2 regions of the Proteus columbae genome follow, and region 2 is predicted to be linked to the other one. Evidence: predicted binding sites of a transcription regulator. Region 2 holds the regulator's gene; the other holds the start of a gene.
The links. Region 2 encodes PurR, which represses purine synthesis genes. Its sites were predicted from a motif close to CANGCAAACGTTTGCNTG; they were not measured.
Positions count from the first base shown of each region.

Region 1: the regulator PurR is predicted to act here: its motif matches at 3,202-3,219, upstream of glyA (serine hydroxymethyltransferase).

Region 1 is NZ_CP043925.1:2,704,721-2,709,285, forward strand. It holds one part of gene F1325_RS12960 (IS3 family transposase) at 1-537, shown strand, start outside; gene F1325_RS12965 (3-phenylpropionate MFS transporter) at 590-1,744, opposite strand; gene glyA (serine hydroxymethyltransferase) at 1,837-3,090, opposite strand; gene hmpA (NO-inducible flavohemoprotein) at 3,457-4,565, shown strand, end outside.
Region 2 is NZ_CP043925.1:1,776,829-1,781,393, reverse strand. It holds gene F1325_RS08620 (sulfite exporter TauE/SafE family protein) at 1-208, shown strand, start outside; gene sodB (superoxide dismutase [Fe]) at 493-1,071, shown strand; gene F1325_RS19560 (YnhF family membrane protein) at 1,209-1,292, opposite strand; gene purR (HTH-type transcriptional repressor PurR) at 1,561-2,586, shown strand; gene punR (DNA-binding transcriptional activator PunR) at 2,613-3,515, opposite strand; gene punC (purine nucleoside transporter PunC) at 3,634-4,565, shown strand, end outside.

The DNA.
Region 1 (4,565 bases), 930 kb from region 2:
CATCATCGTTTTTATCGGCATCCAAATTTAATTAAGTCAGGGTTTATCCCCACACAACCAGAACAGCTTTGGGTAGCAGATATTACCTATTTATCGACGCATGAAGGTGATACTTATTTAAGTTTAATTACGGATGCGTATTCACGAAAAATCGTGGGATATCATTTAGATAACAATATGAAAACAAGTTCAGTGAAGAAATCGTTGGTTCAGGCGTTAAAAAAACGGACTTCGACAACTTCGTTAATCCATCATTCAGATCGAGGGATACAGTATTGTTCTTCGGAATATCAGGAGATACATAAAGAGCATAATATTCAATGTTCTATGACTGATGGGTATGATTGTTATCAAAATGCCTTAGCAGAACGAATTAATGGAATATTAAAAATGGAGTATCTACTGATAAAACCGAGTAATCTGGAACAAACAAGAAAATTAGTAGAAGAATCAATCCAACTCTATAATGAAAAACGGCCACACTTATCGTTAAACTATAAAACGCCCGATGAAGTACATCGAGCGTTTTATGCCTGAAAAGTTGTCAACCTATATCAGGACTAGTCAACTTTTTCTTATGTAGAACAAGTTAACTATTTTGAGGTTTAACTTGAGGTCTTATAAACATCGCAGGAATAGTTAATGCGGCCATTAACCAGAAAATTAATGATTCTTGATTTGGCAGTTTCTCATATAGCCAACCTGAAACTATCGTCATAATCGCAATACTTCCTCCCATTGCTAAAGCAGAATAAACGGCTTGCAAGCGAATAATTTCATGCTCTTGACGCGCACTAATAAAGCGCATAGCGGCTAAATGGCATACTGTAAACGTACCACTATGTAAGATTTGCACAACAATAAGCGCGGGTAATGCGGTGAAACTCCCCATTAATCCCCAACGTAAAAGCCCAGCAAAAGCAGAAAGTAAAAGTAGATTTCTTGCGCTCCAACGACGGAATAAACGATGGCTCAGCATAAAAACAACCACCTCTGAAACCACACCTAATGACCAAAGATAGCCGATTGTTGCGGTGTCATACCCTGCTTTTTCCCAATAAAGCGCGCTAAAACCATAATACGCTGCGTGTGCGCCTTGCAGTAAAGAGACACATAACAGAAAACGCCAAACTGGCCCATCTGAAATGAGTTTCATAAAGGACACATTGCTGTGTTCTGCTTTTTTCACTTTACCCTGTGGCATAACTTTAGGGCGGAGCATAGATGTCAGGAATAGTGCAAAAGTACTGGCAATCAATCCATAAAGAATAATGGGATGCCCAAAAGCATCAATTAAAACACCTAGCAATGATGAGCTAATAATAAAAGCGATTGAACCCCAAACGCGAATTTTTCCATAATCAAAAGGAAACTGTTTTTGCCACGTTCCTGCTAGAGAATCTCCTAAAGGCACCATAGGTGAAAAGAAAACGTTAAATCCTGTCATCACAAAGAATAACCATGCCCAATGGCTACCCATCATAAATGCAACAGTAAAAAGTAATGAGAGAAAAGCAAATAATCTCAATGCAGTGATAAGTTTTGACGGATCTTTTACCGCAGGCGTTAAAATTAGGCTACCAACAAAACGTGCGGTTAAACCTACACCTAATAACAGACCTATCATTGCCGGATCGACACCCTCTCCTTTTAGCCATATGGACCAAAAAGGTAAAAAGATGCCGTATGAAAAGAAATAGGTAAAATAATCTAAGGCAAGCCACAATGTTGATGGAATAACCATCCAATCCCCCATTTTTAAGATGCAAAAAAACCCGCCAAGAACAAGTTCTCGAAGCGGGCTTGTACAACGGGTTTTATTATATCGTTACAAACTTATGCGTAAACTGGAAATTTAGCGCAGATATCCAAGACTTTTTGTTTCACTTTCTCAATGTTCGCTTCATCATTGATATTATCAAGGACATCACACATCCAACCGGCTAATTCACGAGCTTCCGCCTCTTTAAAACCACGACGCGTAATCGCAGGAGAACCGATACGAACACCAGAAGTTACAAATGGACTACGTGGATCATTTGGTACGCTGTTTTTGTTAACAGTGATATTTGCACGACCCAGTGCAGCATCTGCATCTTTACCTGTAATATCTTTGTCGACTAAATCTAATAAAAACAGGTGGTTTTCAGTTCCGCCAGACACTACTTTATAACCGCGATCTAAGAAAACTTCTACCATTGCTTTCGAGTTTTTAGCAACTTGTTGCTGATAAACTTTAAATTCTGGTTCCATAGCTTCTTTTAATGCTACCGCTTTACCTGCAATAACATGCATTAAAGGGCCACCTTGAGAGCCAGGGAATACAGCAGAGTTCAGTTTTTTATAAAACTCTTCGTCGCCACCTTTAGCAAGGATAAGACCACCGCGTGGGCCTGCTAAGGTTTTGTGAGTTGTTGTTGTAACAACATGTGCATGAGGGACTGGGTTAGGATAAACACCAGCAGCAACCATACCTGCTACGTGTGCCATATCAACAAATAAGAATGCACCAATGCTATCTGCAATTTCACGCATTTTAGCCCAATCAACCAGACCAGAATAAGCAGAGAAACCACCGATGATCATTTTTGGTTGATGTTTTTTAGCCTGAATAGCAATATCTTCGTAATCAATTTTACCTGATTCATCAATACCATAAGGTACTATGTTATACAGTTTACCAGAAAAGTTAACTGGTGAACCATGAGTTAAGTGACCACCTTGCGCTAGGTTCATACCTAAAACGGTATCGCCTGGTTTTAATAATGCCATATAGACAGCGGCATTCGCTTGAGAGCCTGAGTGAGGCTGTACGTTAGCGTAATCTGCACCAAATAATGCTTTTGCACGATCGATAGCCAGTTGCTCTACAACATCCACATACTCACAACCACCGTAGTAACGTTTACCCGGATAGCCTTCAGCATATTTATTTGTCAGCTGAGATCCCTGCGCCTGCATAACACGAGGGCTGGTATAGTTTTCAGAAGCAATAAGTTCGATGTGCTCTTCTTGACGAGTCACTTCACCTTCCATTGCATTCCATAATTCTGGATCGTAATCAGCAATATTCATTTCACGTTTTAACATTCACATCTCCTGACTCAGCTAACTTCACTAAAGACAAACTCCCATGCGGGAGAAAGAATGGCATACAGTGTAAACTCTTTTTCTTCATTGAGATAGCCCCTAATGAAAAAATACGCAATCGTTTGCCATCCAACTATAACAGCATATTATTACTTTTTAACAACCTCATTTTATCCTGTACTTATTCCTCTTTTTGAGGTGCATCTCGCCTTATTTTGCAAACACCCCGCATCATTCTCTAAGAATTGAGATTTTTTGTTAAAAAATAAAAACAGAGATTTACAAAATACTCAAAAAGAGATAAGTTGCATATAAAATACAATTTATAAAAATTCACAATAAACTGAAAATTTTTCAGGAGCAATTATGTTAGATGCACAAACTATCGCGACAATTAAATCAACAATTCCCCTCATTGCTAAAACAGGCCCTGCGTTAACTGCCCATTTTTATGATCGAATGTTTTCTCGCCACCCAGAATTAAAAGATATTTTCACCATGAGCCATCAAAGCAGTGGTGCACAACGTGAAGCTTTATTTAATGCGATATGCGCTTATGCAACGAATATTGAAAATTTAGCCACCATTTTGCCTGCCGTTGAAAAAATTGCACAAAAACACACCAGTTTAAATATTCTTCCTGAACACTATCCCATCGTCGGTGAAAATTTATTAGCAACAATTGATGAGATGTTTAATCCAGGGCAAGAAGTGCTAGATGCTTGGGGGGCGGCTTATCAAATATTGGCTGATGTCTTTATCAATCGCGAAGAACAAATTTATCAACAAAAAGAACAAACAAATGGAGGTTGGAGAGGATTACGAAACTTTAAAGTTAAACATAAAGTAAAACAAAGTGATGTAATTACCAGTTTTGAATTAGAGCCTGAAGATGGACTTGCGGTTACTCCTTATCAAGCAGGGCAATATTTAAGCATTTATATCCGTGATGAACATCTTGAAAACCAAGAAATACGTCAATATTCATTAACTCACTCTTCAAATAATAAAACCTATCGCATCGCAGTAAAACGCGAAGATAAAGGTATTTTATCGAATTTTCTGCATGACCATATTCAAGAAGGTGATACTTTACAAGTCGCCGCACCAGGGGGCGATTTCTATTTAGATGTGTCACCAACAACACCTGTAACCTTAATTTCAGCAGGTGTGGGTTTAACGCCAATGCTATCTATGTTACACACACTTTCAGCTCATAAAGCTAATATCAATTGGTTACATGCAGCTGAACATGGTGGTGTTCATGCTTTTAAAGATGAAGTTAATCAAGTCGGCAATCAACTTTCACATTATCAACAAGCGATATGGTATCGCACGCCACGAGCGGAAGACGTGCAAAATAAAGATTATCAATTCGAAGGCTTAATGACATTAAAACAAGTTGAAGATTGGTTAACTATTCCTGATATGCATTTCTATTTTTGTGGTCCATTACCTTTTATGCAATCTGTTGC
Region 2 (4,565 bases):
TGGTTGGAATCAAACAAATATTGATGACTATTATTTAGGCTTTGTTTATTTACCTGCCTTTATTGGAATAAGCATTACCAGCATTCTCTTCGCCCCTGTCGGTGTAAAAGTTGCTTATCGCCTACCTATTCCAAGAGTTCGCCAAATATTTGCATTATTTCTATTCTTAGTCGTAGTGAAAATGATGTATACACTGATGATAGAGTAAGCAGAAAATGCAACAATCAGAGGATATAGGCTCTAAACACAGTCGATATTTTACTGCTTTACGAGTTGCTCTGTGGGATATACTCTTATGAGTATAATTAATCTATATGGCTTATAACTATAGATAAAAGATATTTAGCTGTTATTTCAGCAGATTTTTGTTAAAATAATTAGCAAAATAGTAACAACTTAGTGATTCATTTGCCTCATTCTATCAATTCAAATGATTTTGATGGAATGATTTCAGGCACAAAACCCGAAATAGATAGTTTAAAGGAGTACGCAATGTCTTTCGAATTACCAAAATTACCTTATGCGTTAGATGCTCTTGAGCCACACATCTCTAAAGAAACTTTAGAATATCACTACGGCAAACACCACCAAACTTACGTAACCAATTTAAATAACCTGGTTAAAGGTACTGATTTAGAAAGCAAATCCTTAGAAGAAATCATCAAATCTACTGATGGTGGTATCTTTAATAATGCAGCTCAAGTATGGAACCACACTTTCTACTGGAACTGTTTAGCACCAAATGCAGGCGGCGCACCAACAGGTAAAGTTGCTGATGCTATCAACAAAGCATTCGGCTCTTTTGAAGAGTTCAAAAAGCAATTTAATGATGCGGCAGCTAAAAACTTCGGTTCAGGTTGGACTTGGTTAGTTAAAAAAGCAGACGGTTCAGTTGCGATTGTTAACACGTCTAATGCTGCTACTCCAGTTTCAGGCGCAGACAAACCACTGTTAACAGTAGACGTATGGGAACATGCTTACTACATCGACTACCGTAATGCGCGCGTTAAATATTTAGAAGAGTTCTGGGCACTGGTTAACTGGTCATTTGTTGAAGCTAACCTTGCTTAATTGAGCTTGATAATCAAAGGTGAGTGATTGAGATTCATTTTTGGTGACAAAATAACAAAGGGCCTTGAGCCCTTTGTTATATTCAGATATTCGATAATCTATTATTTAAATTGATCGGATATTCTATAAAGCAGTGATTAGAACAACATAGTCGAAAATAAAACAATCATAACAAGCGCTGCTACTGCTGTACTCAAACCAAATTTCAGATCCGTATCCATCTATTTCTCCCTCAAAATGATTATAATACACTTTTTTAACCATAACCTTGTCATGGTTAATTATTATCACATATCAAAATTTGCTAAAATAGCGACTAGTGCACAATTTATAACATTGATTAATACTTTCACTTTTGAGCTAGATCATACAAAATTCACAGCTAATCGCTAAATTATTGCCAGTGTTTGCCCTATGTATGACTATACTGGCAGTTAAACCATAAAATTAGATAAAAGAGACCAATGAAGGTCAGGAGTTTTCCACACCATGGCAACAATAAAAGACGTGGCAAAACGCGCAGGCGTATCAACCACGACTGTTTCTCATGTGATCAACAAAACACGTTTTGTTGCTGAGAACACACGGGCAGCAGTTTGGGCCGCTATAAAAGAATTAAATTATTCGCCTAGTGCCGTTGCGCGTAGTTTAAAAGTCAATCACACCAAATCTATTGGCCTGTTAGCCACGTCCAGTGAAGCTCCTTACTTTGCTGAAGTGATTGAAGCTGTTGAAAATAGTTGTTATAGCAAAGGCTACACACTGATTTTATGTAATTCACATAATAACCTCGATAAACAAAAAGCCTATTTAGCGATGCTGGCACAAAAACGTGTTGATGGGTTATTAGTCATGTGTTCTGAATACCCCGATCACCTTCTGACACTGTTAGAAGGCTATCGTAATATTCCAATGGTTGTCATGGATTGGGGTAAGGCGCGTGGTGACTTTACCGATACGATTATCGATAATGCTTTTCATGGTGGCTATATTGCGGGTCGTTACCTTATTGAACGTGGTCATCGTGATATTGGTATTATCCCTGGTCCATTAGAACGTAATACCGGTGGTGGTCGCTTACAAGGTTTCTTAAAAGCCATGGAAGAAGCAAAAATCACAGTAAAAGATGAGTGGATTGTACAAGGCGACTTTGAGCCAGAATCTGGTTATAAAGCCATGTATCAGATGCTAAATCAAAAACATCGCCCTACTGCTGTTTTTTGTGGTGGTGATGTGATGGCAATGGGCGCAATTTGTGCCGCTGATGAGCTAGGTTTACGTGTTCCTTTCGATATTTCCATTGTGGGTTACGACAATATTCGTAATGCGCGTTATTTTACGCCAGCATTAACCACAGTCCACCAGCCAAAAGAGCGTTTAGGTCAAATGGCTTTGTCAATGTTGCTTGATCGCATCGTCAACAAACGCGAAGACGCCCAAACAATCGAAGTTCATCCACGATTAGTTGAGCGCCGTTCAGTTGCTGACGGTCCTTTTATTGACTACCGTCGTTAATTCAGATTTATTCGGCTATCTGATTTCTAGCGAAGCCATTCCTCATTTAAGGTTTGGCTATCTCCAAGATAATCTAACAACCATGTCAAAGCGGGTGATTCACTTTTATCGACCCACGTCAGGCAGCATGGGCTGTCTGGCAATGGTTGTGCCAGTTGTAAAGTAACCAGCTTACCTTGTTCAATTAAAGGTTCAGCACGATGCCAAGGCACCATTCCTACGCATAATCCCGCTAACAAGCATTCAAGCCCCATATCCCATGTCGGAACAACCATTCTACGCTGATTATTTAGCGCCCAAGTGTCACGCTTTGGTAAACTGCGTGAAGTATCTTCTAAGCATAAACTTGGATAAGGTCGCATCTCATCATCCGTTAATGGATGTTGTGCTTTCGCTAAAGGGTGATCAACATGACAAACACAGCGCCAAGGCATAAATCCCATATCTCTAAAACTATAACGTTCACCAATTGGTGAGGCTCTTGTTGCACCAATCGCTAAATCAACACGACCATTAACTAAGGAGTCCCATACGCCATTAAACACTTCAGGGTAGACATACAGCTCAATATCAGGAAAATGGCGGTAGAAATCGAGAATAAGTTGTTGTGTTCTTTCAGGTTTAACAATGCAATCAACTGCTATACTAAATTGACCGCGCCACCCATTAGAAACTTGTTGACAAAGATGCCGAGTGTCATTCATTTTTTTGATAACAGATCGTGCTTCTTTGATGAAAATTTTACCTGCATCGGTTAATTCTACATCACGGTGACGGCGCTCAAACAAAGGAACGGCAAGCCATTCCTCTAATTGCCGAACAGTGTAACTAACGGCGGATGGCACTCTGTGCAATTCTTGAGCAGCGGAGCTAAAACTTCCTGTTCTTGCAACTGCATCAACAACTTCTAAAGAGTATTCTGACCACATAGAGTTTATTCCTTTGAAAATTTTTCACAGCATTAACCAAATATTCCCGTTTCACAAGTAAAATAGGTCTTAGTTACAATACATAAAATGTTCTACATCACATAGCATAGAAAATAAAATGAATTCTAAAACTTCCACACAATCAAAAACACCTATGAGCTTTATGGTGTACCTAGCGGGTTTGAGTATGCTAGGTTACTTAGCTATTGATATGTACTTACCTGCATTTGGTATGATGCAGCGTGAACTCTCTATCAGCGAAGGTGCTATTAGTAATAGCTTAAGTATCTTTTTATTTGGCTTTGCTGTTGCTCAATTACTTTGGGGACCTCTTTCTGACAAAGTCGGTCGTAAGCCTATTCTACTTATTGGTTTAAGCCTTTTCTCTTTAGGCTGTCTTGGTATGCTGTGGGTTGAGAGTGCAACTGGCTTACTTGCTATGCGCTTCCTACAAGCTTTCGGCGTTTGCTCTGCCGCTGTTATTTGGCAAGCTCTTGTCATCGACCGTTTTGATGAATCTCGCGCTCAGCACGTTTTTGCTTTAATTATGCCACTGGTTGCATTATCACCAGCACTTGCACCTTTAATCGGTGCTTCGTTATTAAATCACGGTGGCTGGCGTATGATTTTCATGGTGTTAATGGCTGTAACATTAGTTCTAATGTTACCGACATTAATGCTAAAAAACATTAAACAAAAATCAGTCACTGATGAAAACCAATCTACCGCTTCATTTACGACTTTACTAAAATCCCCTCTCTACACAGGTAACGTATTAGTTTACGCTTCTTGTAGTGCAGGTTTCTTTGCTTGGTTAGCTGGCTCACCAATCATTCTTGAAAAGATGGGCTACTCTCCACAGGATATCGGTTTAAGTTATATTCCACAAACTATTGCATTTATGGTAGGTGGTTATGGCTGTCGTATTTTACTGTCAAAAATGACAGGTAAAACGCTACTGCCACTGTTGTTAATTGGTTATGCTGTCAGTATGACTGCGTTATACCTTGTTGCTAAATTTACTGAGCCAACATTAACGACTATTTTAAT